2 regions of the Serinicoccus sp. CNJ-927 genome follow, and region 1 is predicted to be linked to the other one. Evidence: riboswitches for the same ligand, from Rfam matches in the RefSeq annotation. Region 1 holds a riboswitch; the other holds the start of a gene.
What was found. A riboswitch is a leader RNA that binds a small molecule or an ion and turns the genes downstream of it on or off. The one in region 1 is predicted to bind thiamine pyrophosphate.

Region 1 (7,233 bases):
CGGACGGTGCCACATCGCGGTGGTCAAGAGCACGGCTCCAGCCGCAAGAACAGGCATGTACCAGGCCAGCACAGCACTGGCCCCCACTCCAAGACCTACAGTTGCGCACGCTGCGGCAGCCTGGAAACCCGAAGCGACGGGACGGGTCAAGGCCGCGTGTCCCTGCTACGGGCGAGGGACAGCGCAAGTGCGAGACCAAGAATGAAACCCGCCGCGGCACCGGCCCACGGAGCCAGCATCTTCATCGAGGTGGTCGCTGTCGGCTGCCCAGGCTCAGACAAGAACTGTAGGTTCCCCGACGGAAGATGTGGGCTCGGGCTTTCCGCCAGGAGTCCGTCGAGAGCCTCGAAGAATTGAGCGACCGTGTCGCTATCCTCTGCGACAAAACTCACGCGAATAATTCGGGTCGACGGAAGGTGGGTCGCTGTCAGGCCATCCCTTACCTGCGCGGTCGACAACGAGGTCGCCTCAGCCAACTCCCCGATCAACTCAGCTTCAGAGCGGAGGATGATGGCATACGAGCTAGCCAGCTGCGTGGCATCGTACGGCTCAGTGGGCAGAGTACTGCTGGAGGCGGCTGGCACGGCGTCGGTCTGCCCCATGGGAACGATCAGCTCGGCCTCGGCAGAGTAGGTCCTTCCAGGCAGTGCCTGTCCGGCGACACCCGCGCCAATCGCACCCGCGACCACCAGCGCCAGGATGACGTACCAGTACCTAGCCACCGATCGCAGGGGTCCGGATCCTGCGTAAATCACTTCCACCTCCCCGTTGACTGAGTGGCCGTGTGGCGCACCCTCCCTGATACTACAGCCGTCGATCAGGGTCCGGGACGAGTTTGCGCTGGTGAAGGTGCTCTCCGGCCAGGTCTTGGGGTGTCCGAGGATGTATCGCTCAAACGGTGAACCGGGCGTTATCGCCCCGGTTGCGCAAGAAGGAGTCGTCGCGACCGAGACACGGGTGCCTGTCAGTCCACCTTCACCGGAAAGAATGAGGTTCCCCCAGAACGAAGAGGCACCCACAACGAGCGGGTCAACTCTGTGTTCTCGCTGTAAGCCGAAGGCCCGGCCACCGGGGAGATCTCCGCGCACCTGTCTGTCAGAGACGTACGGCGCCTCGGTGTCCAAGGACACCATCTGGCGGACTACCGACCAAGTGATAGAAGAGATGCAAGCCTGGTGGGCACGGCCCTTGGCGCGGGCCACGCCGTGATCTTCAATGGGTGCCGCCCACACCCACTCCGGCTTGATCGTCTTGCGCAGCTCCTGCCGGTCCGCGGGGACCCCCGCCTGCTCCGTCGTGGTCGCCGAGTCTAGTGCGGTGCCGTTTCCCGGGCCGGGGAGGCTGATCAGCCGCGGATCATCCCCGCCCCGACGGTGACGCCGGAGGCTTGGTCTATGAGGATGAAGCTGCCGGTGACGCGGTTCTGCTCGTAGAGGTCGACCATGAGCGGCTGCTGCACCCGCATGCGGACGCGGCCGAGCTCGTTGAGGCCGATCTCGTCGGCCTCCTGGTCGCGGTGCAGGGTGTTGACGTCGAGGCGGTAGTCGATCTCCTTGACCAGCGCCTTCACCGTGCGCGTCGTGTGCTTGACGAGCAGCTTGGCCCGCGGCTTGAGCGCGCCCGGCGACATCCAGCAGATCATCGCGTCGAGGTCCTGGGTCTGCTCGGGCTGGTTGTTGACCCGGGCGATCATGTCGCCGCGACTGACGTCGACGTCGTCGGCGAGGCGCACGGTCACCGACATCGGGGGGTATGCCTCGTCCAGCTGCTTGTCGAAGGCGTCGATCGCCTCGATGGTGCTCGTCATCCCACTCGGCAGGACGATGACCCCGTCACCAGGCTTCATCACGCCGCCAGCGACCTGACCGGCATACCCGCGGTAGTCGTGGAACTCGTCCGACTTCGGGCGCACGACATACTGCACCGGGAACCGGACGTCACGCATCTCGCGGTCGGAGCCGATGTAGACGTGCTCGAGGTGGTGCAGCAGGCTGCTGCCCTCATACCAGTCCATGTTCTCGCTGCGCGAGACGACGTTGTCGCCCTGCAGCGCCGAGATCGGGATGACCGTGAGGTCGGGCACGTCAAGCTTGCGCGCGAAGGCCGTGAACTCGGCCTCGATCTCCCGGAACCGCTCCTCCGAGTAGCCAACGAGGTCCATCTTGTTGACCGCGAGCACCAGGTGCGGCACCCGCAGCATCGACAGGATGACCGCGTGACGACGCGACTGCTCGGTCATGCCCTGCCGGGCGTCCACCAGCACCAGGCCCAGGTCGGCGGTCGAGGCACCGGTGACCATGTTGCGGGTGTACTGCACGTGGCCCGGGGTGTCGGCGATGATGAACTTGCGCCGTGGCGTCGCGAAGTAGCGGTAGGCCACGTCGATGGTGATGCCCTGCTCCCGCTCGCTGCGCAGCCCGTCGGTGAGCAGCGCGAGGTCGGTGTAGTCGAAGCCCTTGTCCTTGGAGGTCTTCTCGACCGACTCCAGCTGGTCCTCGAAGATCGCCTTGCTGTCCAGCAGCAGCCGCCCGATGAGCGTCGACTTGCCATCGTCCACCGAGCCTGCGGTCGCGAAGCGCAGCAGGTCCATCCCGGTCTCGGTGCCCGTGCTCATCAGAAGTAGCCCTCCTTCTTGCGATCCTCCATGGCAGCCTCGGAGAACTTGTCGTCACCACGAGTGGCGCCGCGCTCGGTGATGCGGGAGGCCGCGACCTCCTCGATGATCTTGTCCAGGTCGTCGGCGTCCGACTCCAGGCAGCCGGTGAGCGTCAGGTCGCCGACGGTGCGGAAGCGGACGGTGCGCTCGGTGACGGTCTCGCCGGCACGCAGCGGGTTGAACTCGCTCTCGGTGAAGAGCATGCCGTTCCGTTCGAAGACCCGGCGCTGGTGCGCGTAGTAGATCGAGGGGATGTCGATCGCCTCACGGCGGATGTAGTCCCAGACATCCAGCTCGGTCCAGTTGGACAGCGGGAAGACGCGCATGTGCTCGCCCTCGTGGATCCGCCCGTTGTAGAGACTCCACAGCTCGGGTCGCTGGTTCTTCGGGTCCCACTGGCCGAACTCGTCACGGTGGGAGTAGACGCGCTCCTTGGCGCGAGCCTTCTCCTCGTCACGGCGGCCGCCACCGAAGGCGGCGGTGTAGCCCTCCTCCTCGATGGCGTTGAGCAGCGTGCCGATCTGCAGCCGGTTGCGGGGCGTCTTGCCGTCGTCGACGACGATGCCGTCCTTGATCGCCTGCTCGACCGAGGCGACGTGCAGCCGCACCCCGAGCCGGTCGACCCAGCGGTCGCGGGTGGCCAGGACCTCGGGGAAGTCGTAGCCGGTGTCGACCTGGAGCACCGGGAAGGGCACCTTGGCGGGGTAGAACGCCTTCTCCGCGAGCCGGAGCATGACGATCGAGTCCTTGCCGCCGGAGAACATCAGCACCGGCTTCTCGAACTCGGCCGCGACCTCGCGGAAGATATGGATCGACTCTGCCTCCAGCTCGTCGAGCTGGGAGAGTCGGTAGCTGCCGTCGACTGTCACACCTGCGCCTTTCCCCTACGGATGCTGCGCCAGCACGATATCGGACGACGGGGAGATATCCCGCATCGTCGCCCCTGCGGTCCTCCGCCCGGGCTGCTAGGTTCGTGCTCGACCCCCGGGGAGCGCCGAGACGGCGCTGAGAGTGCGGAAGGCCCGCAGACCCGTCCACCTGATCCGGTTCGTACCGGCGTAGGGAGCAGGGCACCCGCCGTCGTTCGTCGACGGCGCGTCTCGACCGACCCGTGGGTCCTTCGCACAGGAGGACCAGGATGAGCACCACCCCAGCGCAGACCGGGCATGCCCCGCAGCCGGCACCGACAGAGCTCGGCCCCGCCGAGATCGGGGTCGGCATGCGGCTCAGCGTGCACCCGCACACCGACCGGTTCGTCGAGGTCATCCTCGGGGCGCTCGACGACGTCGACGCCGCGGGACTGACAGAGGGCCTCACCATCGAGACCGACGACGTCAGCACCTACGTCGGTGCGACCGTTGCTCCCGGCGAGCAGCGGCTGGCCTCCTACCTGGCGGCCCTCGTCACGGCGGCCTCACGCCGCAGCGCCGGCGGGCACGTCGTCGCGCACGTGCTCCTCTCGCGCGGCTGCCCCGGCGAGGCGTCGTGCGACCTCACCACGACCCGCCTCCCGGGCGCCGCCCCGGTGGTCCTCGTTCCGGGCGAGCTGCCGGCTGTGGCCCAGTGGTCGCTCTACCCACTGCTCGACGGCGACGGCGGTGCGGGCGCCCACATGAGCCACATCGAGGAGGCCATCGCGACCGCCCGGCGCGACGGGGTCGCGGTGGCGCCGCGCCACTACGCGACGAGGCTCGCCGGTGACCTCTCCCAGGTCGTCGCCACGGCGGTCGACGCCTGGGCGCGGGTGGGCGCCACGGTGCCCCACGTCGTCACCCACCTGACCCTGTCCGTCGGCTCCCCCACCCCGGTGCAGGAGGAGCGATGAGCTCTCCCGCACCGGTGACCGACGGGCGCCGCACGACGTGGGCGATGAAGGACCTGGTGCTCATGGTGGTGCTCGGCGTGGTCTTCGGCTTCGTCTACTGGGCGCTCGTGCAGGCGTGGAACGGGCTCGCCGTGCTCATGGGACCCGCCGGCGACCTCGCCCAGCACGTGCTGCTCGGCGGCTGGCTCCTCGTGGCCCCCATCGCCCTGGCGATCACCCGCCGTCCCGGAGCCGGCGTCCTGGCCGAGATCCTCGCCTCGGTCATCGAGGTGGTCTTCCTCGGGTCGCCCGTGGGTCCGACGCTGGTCCTCGCGGCCACCATCCAGGGCGCGGGCAGCGAGCTCGCCTTCGCGCTCACCCGGTACCGGCGCTGGGGGTGGACGGTCTTCGCGCTCTCGGGCCTGCTGGGAGCCGGGCTGGTCTTCTTCTTCAGCGCCTTCCGCTCGGGGTGGTACGGGCAGGACATCTTCCTGCTGCGCCTCATGGTGCAGTGCGTCTCCGGCGTCGTCCTCGGGGGGCTGCTGGCCAAGGTGCTCGTGGACGCCCTGGTCCGCACCGGGGTGGTCGACAACTTCGCCGTCGGTCAGGCGCGTGAGGAGTCGTGACGGGAGCATCACCCGCCGGTGCGGTGGTCCGGCTCGCCGGTGTCTCCGTCACCTTCGCGGCACGCCGGGACCCCGTCCTCCGGGACGTCTCGCTGCGGCTGGCCCCGGGTGAGCAGGTCGTGCTCCTGGGGCCTTCCGGCTCGGGGAAGTCGACCGTGCTGCACACCGTCACGGGCGTCGTGCCGCATACCGTGCCCGCGCAGGTCGAGGGTGAGGTCACGGTCGCCGGCACACCGACCGGCGACACGACCGTGGTCGAGCGGTCCCGGCACCTGGGCGTGCTCGCGCAGGACCCCTCCGCCGGCGTGTGCCTGCCGGTCGTCGAGCAGGAGCTGGCGCTGCCGATGGAGAACGACGCCGTCGAACCGGGAGAGATCGACGCGCGGATCGACGCCGCCCTGGAGATGGTCGGCGTCGCGCACCTCCGTGCCCGCGCGACGTCGCAGCTCTCCGGCGGCGAGTCGCAGCGGGTCGCTCTGGCGGCCGCGACGGTCACCCGGCCGCAGGTGCTGCTGCTGGACGAGCCGACCTCCATGCTGGACGGTGACGGCGTCGGGGCGGTGCGCGCCGCACTGTCACGTGTCGTCGGCCGCCAGGGGGCAGCGACGGTCCTCGTCGAGCACCGCCTCGACGAGTGGGCCGGTGACCGGGGCGTCGCCGCGCTGCCGGGGCGGGCGGTCGTGCTCGACGAGTCCGGGCGGGTTGCCGCCGACGGTCCGACCGAGGACGTGCTCGCGCTGCACGGCCCACGGTTGCACGCCATGGGCTGCTGGCTGCCGCTGGAGACCGAGCTCCGTGCGCTCACGGGTGCGGCCGGGGGCCTCGCGCACGCCGACAACGTCGCGCTGCTGGAGCGGCTGGCCGACCAGGGGGCGGAGGAGGCAGGCCCCGCGCCCGTGCCGGACCCCCTCCATCCTGCGGCCCGGACGGACGACGCCGTCCTGCTGAGCGCCTCCGGCCTGGCGGTGGCGCGCACGACTCTTGCTCGGCGACGTCGAGAGCCTGCGGCGAGGCCGGTGCTGGCGGGGGTCGACCTGCAGGTGCGCCCCGGCGAGGTGGTCGCCGTACTCGGCGCCAACGGGGTCGGCAAGACGACCCTGCTGCTGACGCTGGCCGGTCTGCTGCCGCCCGCCGCGGGCGGGGTCGCCGGGCCACGTCCGGGCCTGGTGTTCCAGAACCCCGAGCACCAGTTCGTGGCGAGCAGCGTGCGGGCGGAGGTCGCGCACGGTCTACGAGCCGTCACCGACGGGGGCCTGGACGGCGTCGTCGACCGTCAGCTGCGGCGGCACCGGCTCGAGCACCTCGCCGACCAGAACCCGTTCCGCCTCTCCGGTGGGGAGAAGCGGCGGGTGAGCCTGGCGGCGATGCTGGCGCACGAGCGCCGGGTCCTGCTGGCGGACGAGCCCACGCTGGGCCTGGATCGGCGCGACGCGATCGCCGTGGCCTCTACCCTGGCCGACGTCGCCGCCGGCGGCGGTGCGGTCGTGCTCGCCAGCCACGACCTGCGCCTGGTGGCGACGGTCGCCACGCGCGTCCTGGTGCTGGGCGAGGGCGGGGTGCTCACCGACGCCCCAACCGCCCGGGCACTCGGGGACGAGGCCGTCCTGGACCGGGCCCGGGTGCGGCTCCCCGCCCTCGTCGGCTGGCTGGTCCACCACCGCCCCGCCGATCTGCGGACGGTCCTGCGCGGCCTGGACCGCAACGTCGCGGTCGCCTCCCCTGCGCCGGACCGCCCGGGTGGGTGCCGATGAGTTGGTCCGCGGCGGCCGTGGCCGACGGATCGTCGCTCGCCCGCCGGAACCCCACCGTGAAGCTCGCCGTGCTCGTCTCGGTCTCGGTCGCGGCGATGTTCATGCTCGACCCGCTCACCCCGTCGGTGCTCTACCTGCTGGCGCTCGGCGGGGTCCTGATCACGACCCGGGCGCCCGCCCGGACGGTGGCCCTCGCGCACGTGCCCTTCCTGCTGTTCGGGCTGGGCGTCTTCGTGGTCAACGCGCTCTCGCGCCCCGGCACCGTGCTGTGGGAGGACCTGCCTGTCCGGGTGACCGTCGAGGGCGTCGAGATCGGTGCCGCGCTGGCCGCGCGGACGCTGCTCATCGGCGTGCTCGCGATCGGTTTCCTCCTCTCCACCGACGGGGTGGCCCTCA
Region 2 (7,233 bases), on a different contig from region 1:
TCGGGGAGGTTCGGGGTGATCGCGGCCACGTGCGGCAGCATCGAGCGCACCTCCTCGATCGCGTCCTCGTCGAGCAGACGGGAGCCCGCGGTCGAGACCATGACCGGGTCGAGCACCACGCGCGGCAACGAACCCGACCGGCACAGGTCGCCCACGGTGCGCGCCACCTCCGCGGTGCCGAGCATGCCGATCTTGGTCGCAGCGACGTCCAGGTCCGCCACCAGGGTCTCCACCTGCTCCCGCACGAAGGCGGCCGGCACGGGGAGCACCCCGGTCACGCCCTGCGTGCTCTGCGCGGTGAGCGAGGTCAGGACCGCGCAGCCGTAGGCCCCCAGCGCCGCGAAGGTCTTGAGGTCGGCCTGGATGCCCGCGCCACCGGAGGGGTCCGACCCGGCCACGGTCAGCACGATCGTCGTCATCGCGCGGCTCCCACCTGGTCTGCCAGGTCGCGGGCAGCCACCTGCGGGTCGTCGGCCGAGCAGATCCCGCTGACCACCGCCAACCCGTCCACCCCGGTCGCCAGGACCGCCGCGGCCCGGGCGGCGTCGATGCCGCCGATGGCCACGGACGGCAGCGTCGCGGCGGCCACCAGCTCGGCGAGGCCGTCGACCCCGACCGGCGTGGCGTGGTCGACCTTGCTGGGCGTCGCCCACACCGGTCCCAGCCCGAGGTAGTCCACCGTGCCCGCCGGCAGCTCGGCGGCGGCCCGCACCTGCTCCGCGGACGTGCACGACAGCCCGAGGTATGCCGTGTCGCCGAGCATCGCGCGCGCCGCCTCGGGAGCGAGGTCGGACTGGCCGACGTGGGCACCGTCGGCGCCGATGCGCTCCGCGAGGTGGACGCGGTCGTTGACGATGAGGGGGGCGGCAGACCTCGCGCCGTCGAGCGCGCGGCGGGCGAGCAGCCCGAGCGCGACGAACTCCTCGTCCGAGGCGTCCGGGTCGCGCAGCTGGACCACCGTCGCGCCACCCGCCACGGCGGCCCGGATGGTCGTGGAGAGGCCGTGGCGCCGCGTCATACCCGTGTCGGTCACGAGGTAGAGGCTGAGGTCGAGCGGGGCGCGGCTCATGCCAGCCGCACCCGCTCAGCCAGCGTGTCCGCCTCGAGCACGGCGAGTTCGTCCAGCAGCGCCACCGCGAAGCTCCCCGGCCCGGCCGACGCGGCGGCGGCACCGTCCGCGGCCACCGTCAGCGCTGCCGTGGCGGTCGTCGCCGCGAGCAGCGGGTCTGGCTCGACCGCCGCCGCGGCCGCCATGAGGGCGCCGAGCGCGCAGCCGACCCCGGTGACCCGGGTCATGAGTGCGTCACCGTTGTGCACCTCGACCGAGCGGGTGCCGTCGGTGAGCCGGTCCACCGGCCCGCTGACGGCCACCGCGCACCCGTGGCTCCGCGCCAGGGACCGGGCCGTCTCGACGCTGTCGTCCGTGCTGTGCGTGGCGTCGACCCCGCGGCCTCCGGCCCCGCCGCCGAGCGCCAGGATCTCCGAGGCGTTGCCCCGGATGATCGCCGGGGCGGCGGTCTCGAGCAGCTCGCGGGCGAGGCTCGTGCGCCAGGCCAGCCCGGCGGCGACCGGGTCGAGCACCCACGGGGTGGCGACCTCGCGCGCGCCCCGGACGGCGGCGCGCATCGCCTGCGACGTGTCGTCGTAGGGCGTCCCCAGGTTCACCAGCACCCCGCCGGCCACCCGGGCGAAGTCACCGGCCTCGTGCGGGTTGTCGACCATCGCCGGCGCGGCGCCCGCGGCGAGCAGCACGTTGGCGGTGAACGGCGCGACCACGATGTTGGTGAGGCACTGGGTCAGCGGGCTCTGGGTCCGCACCTCCGCCCAGCAGGCGGCGAGGCGGTCGGGGGAGACGGGCGTCTGGCTCATGACGATCCCTTCGCTAGTACGAGCTAGATCAGGTTCGACGGGTGTGATCTCAGCCGCACGTGCGGCACCCCGCGTCGCCCTCGACCCTAGCGCAGAGGTATGCCGAGACCCGCCCGGGGCGGACCCGTCCCGGGCCATCTCGCCTGTCGCCGCCGTCGCGGCCCCGTTCGCGTCGCGGCACCCGCTCGCGTCGCGACCCCCGCTCGCGCCGGGTTCGTCAGTGCGTGGGTGCCCCGCCGATGCTGCGCGCCACCAGTCGGGCGACGAGGGGCAGCCGGGTCGCCCGCACCACCAGCCGACGCAGCACAAGGGCGCTCCGGCCCGTGGGGACGAAGCTGGAGGCGCCCTGGCGAGCACGGTCCTGCACGGGCTCGACCTGCGCGCGCCAGCGCGTCTCGTAGCGGTCGAGCGCCTGGGTCAGGGTGACTGCGGTCACGGGCCGGGTCAGGGTCGCCAGCTCCTGCCCGAGCGCGTGCGCACCGGCGATGGCCAGCGAGGCCCCCTGACCGGCGATGAGCGACACGGCGTGCGCGGCATCACCCATGAGCAGCACCCGCCCGTGCCGCCACCGCGGAGCGATGGCCTGGGCCACCACGTCGACGAAGACGTCGTCCTCCGGCACGCGCGCGATCAGTGCCTCTGCCGCGGGACCGGCCCCGACGAGCTGTTCGCGCAACCAGTCGACGCGGTCCGCGGGCAGCTCGGTGCCCCTGGCCAGCGTGAAGGTGGACACCAGCTCGTCGTCCATGGCGTAGGTGCCCACCTGGCGACCGATCGTGTCGCTCATCTCCACCGTCAGGCCGAGCCGCTCGGAGACCTCGGGTGCCTCGGTGCTGAAGGCGCCGGTGAGGAATCCGAGGTGGCGGACCGCGGCATCGGGGAAGAGCTGCGCCCGGGTGGGTGAGTGCAGTCCCTCGCAGATGAGCACCAGGTCGGCGTCGAGCTCGGTGCCGTCGTCCAACCGGACCCGCGCCACATCCTCCTGGTCCCTGAGGTCCGCCATCTCCGCGACGTCCGCGACGGTGCGCCCGAAGTGCACCCGGGCCCCCTCGGGGAGGGTGGAGCGCAGCGCCTCCTCGAGGCCGCCGCGGGTGATCGACAGGAAGCGACCACCCTGCAGCTCGGCGAAGGCCGCCAACGGCAGCTCGCCGCTCGAGCGGCCGGTGGCCTGCACGAAGCGGGCCGCGCGATAGACGCGGCCGCGGGCGCTGATCGCGTCGAGTACGCCGAGCTCCTCGGCGGCGGCATACCCGGGCCCGAACAGATCCAGGGTGTAGCCCTCGGTGCGCGGCCCGGGCGCCACCTCGACGAGGTCGACCTGCCAGCCCAGCGACGTCAGCGCGTGTGCCACGGCGAGCCCGCTGATGCCCGCTCCACTGACCACAGCTCTCATCGGGAGTCCTTCCTGGTGAGCTCGACGAGGTGTGCCATGGCCTCGGCCACGGGGAAGTCCGGGTCCACGCTCCGGTGGAGCACGAGGCCCTCGATCCCGGCGACCAGGGCCGCGGCCCGGCTCCGCGCCGCAGCAGGCGGGTGTCCGACGTCGCGCAGCCGCTCCTCGAGGAGCGCGCGCAGCTCCCGGACGATCTGTCTGACCAATCCGGCGACCTCCGGGTCGCGGACAGCGGCGAGATAGGTCTCGGCGACCAGCATCGACGAGGGGTCACGGGTGAAGTCGGGGGAGTCGACCGTCGCGCCGTAGGCCAGCAGCCCCGGCTCCAGATCGGGGAGGGCGGCGGCGAAGGACGCCAGAGACAGCCGCAGCGAGGCGGTGGCGGCGTGCCGGCGCAGCTCCTCGGCCGAGGAGAAGTGGTAATGCACGACTCCGGGCCGCACCTGGGCCCGCTCCGCGACCGAGCGCACGCTGACCCGGCCCCAGCCCTCCTCGGCGATGAGGGCCGCGGCCGCCTCGAGCAGGGCCTCCCGGGTGCGCTCGCCCCGGGCAGCTCGTCCGTCAGCGGTCATGTCGCGAGCGTACCAAAAATTGGACGAACGACCAAATAGATCACCGGGGCGCCACGGGCCATCGGAAGCGGGCTGCGGTGCGGTGCCCCGGCGACAGCCCAGGTCACGGCTACGCTGGACGGCGATGCTCGCTCTGTGGCGCACCGTCCGCCAGCTCCTGACGGTCCTGCCCCCCGGCACCAGCCGCTTCATCATCGGCTTCGCGGTGCTGCAGAGCCTGCTCGCCGTCCTCGACGTCGCGGCCCTCGGCCTGCTCGCGGTCGTGCTCACCCCCATGCTCACCCAGCGCAGCGCGACGCTCCCGGTCCTGGGCATCGAGCTGTCCGAGCCGGTCGAGTTCGGGATCGTGCTGCTCGTCGTCGGCGGACTGATCATCACCAAGTCGGTCTTCGCGATCCTGCTGCAGTGGTGGGCGACGCGGCGGTTCGCGCGCTTTGAGCAGGCCCTCGGTGCCCAGCTGCTGGAGACCACCTTCCGTGCACCGTGGGCCGAGCGGCTGCGCCGCAACTCCACCGACCTGGTCCGCTCCACCGACGTCGGGGTCGGGGCGACGGTGGCCGGGGTCATCATCCCGTTCTGCCAGCTCTCGGGTGAGGTCTTCACCTTCCTCGCCGTGCTCGTGGTGCTCCTCGTGGCCCAGCCGGTGCTCGCGACGGCCACGATCCTCTACTTCGGCCTCGTGGCCTTCGCGCTCTACCGCGTCGTGCTGCGGCGGGCGGTGCAGGCCGGCAAGGACAACCGCAACTACTCCGCCCGCGCGGTGCGCCTCGTGACCGAGATGGTGCACTCGCTCAAGGAGGTCACGCTCCGGGACAAGTCGCAGGAGGTCGCCACCGTCGTGCTCCGGGCCCGGCGCCGCGCCTCGCAGGCGCGAGCCAACCAGACCTTCCTCGGTGCCGTCCCGCGCTACGTCCTCGAGTCAGCGCTCATCGGCGGTCTGGTGCTGGGCGGCGCGATCGGGTGGCTGCAGGACGGGGTGCCCGGCGCGTTCACCGCCATCGCGCTCTTCGGGGTGGCCGGCTTCCGGCTCGTGCCCTCGCTGACCCGCTTCCAGACGATCATGGGGCAGACGGCTGCCAACATCCCGTTCGCGACCCAGGTCCTGGAGGAGATCGACCGTGGCCGCCGGTATGCCGAGGCGGACCGGACGGGAGGCAACGCGCCGCTGCCGGACGACGCGCGCACGTTGCGCCTGGACGGCGTGACGTTCAGCTATCCGGACGCCGCGGAGGCGGCCGTGCGCGACGTCTCCCTCACCCTGCGGTTCGGCGAGACCCTCGCGCTCGTCGGGGCGTCCGGCTCGGGCAAGTCGACCCTCGTCGACCTCGTCCTCGGCCTGCTGCAGCCGGACTCCGGGCAGATCCTCGTCGACGAGCAGCCGCTGCCGGACGTCCTCAAGGCCTGGCGGTCCCGCGTGGGCTACGTGCCGCAGGACGTCGCGCTCTTCGACGCCTCGGTCGCGCGCAACGTCGCGCTCTCCTGGGACGACGACGGCATCGACGAGGACCGCGTCCGCCGCGCCCTGGAGCGGGCGCAGCTGCTGGAGGTCGTCGAGGCCCGGCCCGACGGCATCCACGCGCCCGTGGGGGAGCGCGGGCTGGCCCTGTCCGGGGGGCAGCGCCAACGGCTCGGGGTCGCGCGCGCCCTCTACACCGACCCGCTCGTGCTCGTCATGGACGAGGCCACCTCGGCGCTCGACACCTCCACCGAGCGGGCGGTGACCTCGGCCATCCGCGAGCTGCACGGCCAGGTGTCCGTCATCGTCGTAGCGCACCGGCTGGCGACCATCCGGCACAGCGAGCAGGTCTGCTTCATGGACCGCGCCGAGCTGGTCGCCACCGGCACCTTCGACGAGGTCGTCGCGCAGGCTCCCGACTTCGCCGTGCAGGCGGCGCTCGCCGGCCTCGCGGACGAGAGGAAGGACTCGTGAGCCCCCAAGGACCCCGTCTGCCATCGGTCGAGGGCCGGGCTCCGCGCGTCGCGCTGCTCGTCTACAACGACGCCCACGCCGACTCCCGCGTCATCAAGACCGCCGAGAGCCTGCGGGCTGCCGGTGCGCAGGTCCGGATCTTCGCCGTCGCGCGGGCCGGCTATCCCGAGGGCCCGGGGGTCGTGGGCGACGCGATCGAGGTATGCCGTGCCCGCGAGTTCGCGCTCGCGCGCCAGGCCCCCTGGCTGCTCGATCTGGCGCGCCGGGTGACCGGCCGTCAGCCCCCCGAGCCGGTGCCTGAGCCACCCGCGTCGCTGCCGAAGGCGCCAGGGACGCCCGCGCCCACCGACCACGCACCCGACGACCACGCACCCGACGCCTCGGCCCCCGCGACGGGCGAGCGGCATACCCCCGCCGCCCCTGGCGCCGCGCCGTCGGAGCCGCCGCAGCCGCCGCTGCCCGAGCCCCTCTTCGACCTCTGGCTGCGCACCTGGCGGACCGCCAGCCTCGGGCTCTACTGGTGGGACGCCGCCCGCGACGCGGTCGACTTCGACCCCGACGTGGTCCACGCCAACGACGGCAACACCCTCGCCCCCTCCTGGTGGATCGCGCAGCGCACCGGGGCGCGCCTCGTCTACGACGCCCACGAGCTGTGGCGGCACCGCAACGTGCGCCAGGACCGGCCGGTCGCGCCGCACGTCGAGGCCCTGATCGAGTCGACGGTCCTCCGACAGGCGGCCGGTGTCATCACCGTCAGCCCGTCGATCGTCGCCTGGCTGCAGGAGACCTACGACCTGCCGGAGACGCCCACCCTGGTGCGCAACGTGCCGCGCCCGGCCGTGGGCGGGGCACCGGGCCGCGAGCAGGGCCGGCTGCGCGCGCTGGCCGGGCTCGGCCCGGAGCAGCAGGTCATCGCCTACGGCGGCCGGATCACCACCTCCCGCGGCATCGAGGAGACGCTGGAGGCGATGACCCACCTGGGCGAGCAGGTGCACCTGGTGCTGCTGGGCTACGGCGAGGTGGGCTATCTCGCCGCGCTGCGCCGCCGGATCACCGACCTCGGGCTCGAGGCTCGGGTGCACTTCGTGGGAGCGGTCGCCCCGCCCGAGGTCTCGACGGCGCTGGCCGACGCGGATGTCTCGGTCGTCTACGTCCGCCCCATCTGCCTGAGCTACCGCTACAGCCTGCCCAACAAGCTTTTCGAGTCGATCCACGCGGGCATCCCGGTCGTGGCCGCCGATTTGCCGGACACCGCCGAGCTGGTGCGCGAGCTGGGCGTCGGCGAGATCTTCTCCGCGCAGAGCCCGGCCGACCTGGCGGCCACGATCGAGCAGGTGCTGGCCGACCCGACGCCGTATGCCGCGGCCGCCCGGGCCGCGGCGCACGGTCTCACCTGGACCGCCGAGGAGGAGCGACTGCTCGGGCTCTACGCGCGGGTGCTGCGCGGATGAGTCGGGATCCGCGGCCCC

Region 2: another riboswitch for thiamine pyrophosphate. It lies ahead of thiM (hydroxyethylthiazole kinase); the one in region 1 lies ahead of BJF86_RS08000 (YkoF family thiamine/hydroxymethylpyrimidine-binding protein).

Annotation. Positions count from the first base shown of each region.
Region 1 is NZ_MKKF01000022.1:106,357-113,589, reverse strand. Features, by position in the region: gene BJF86_RS08020 (hypothetical protein) at 1-33, opposite strand, end outside; gene BJF86_RS18805 (hypothetical protein) at 147-689, opposite strand; partial or broken gene BJF86_RS18800 (transposase) at 942-1,197, shown strand; gene BJF86_RS08010 (sulfate adenylyltransferase subunit 1) at 1,346-2,590, opposite strand; gene cysD (sulfate adenylyltransferase subunit CysD) at 2,614-3,525, opposite strand; TPP riboswitch at 3,632-3,740, shown strand; gene BJF86_RS08000 (YkoF family thiamine/hydroxymethylpyrimidine-binding protein) at 3,795-4,481, shown strand; gene BJF86_RS07995 (ECF transporter S component) at 4,478-5,086, shown strand; gene BJF86_RS07990 (ABC transporter ATP-binding protein) at 5,083-6,837, shown strand; gene BJF86_RS07985 (energy-coupling factor transporter transmembrane component T family protein) at 6,834-7,233, shown strand, end outside.
Region 2 is NZ_MKKF01000052.1:59,979-67,211, reverse strand. Features, by position in the region: gene thiD (bifunctional hydroxymethylpyrimidine kinase/phosphomethylpyrimidine kinase) at 1-419, opposite strand, end outside; gene thiE (thiamine phosphate synthase) at 416-1,069, opposite strand; gene thiM (hydroxyethylthiazole kinase) at 1,066-1,869, opposite strand; TPP riboswitch at 1,857-1,951, opposite strand; gene BJF86_RS16420 (FAD-dependent monooxygenase) at 2,087-3,262, opposite strand; gene BJF86_RS17750 (TetR/AcrR family transcriptional regulator) at 3,259-3,834, opposite strand; gene BJF86_RS16410 (ABC transporter ATP-binding protein) at 3,959-5,764, shown strand; gene BJF86_RS18060 (glycosyltransferase) at 5,761-7,215, shown strand.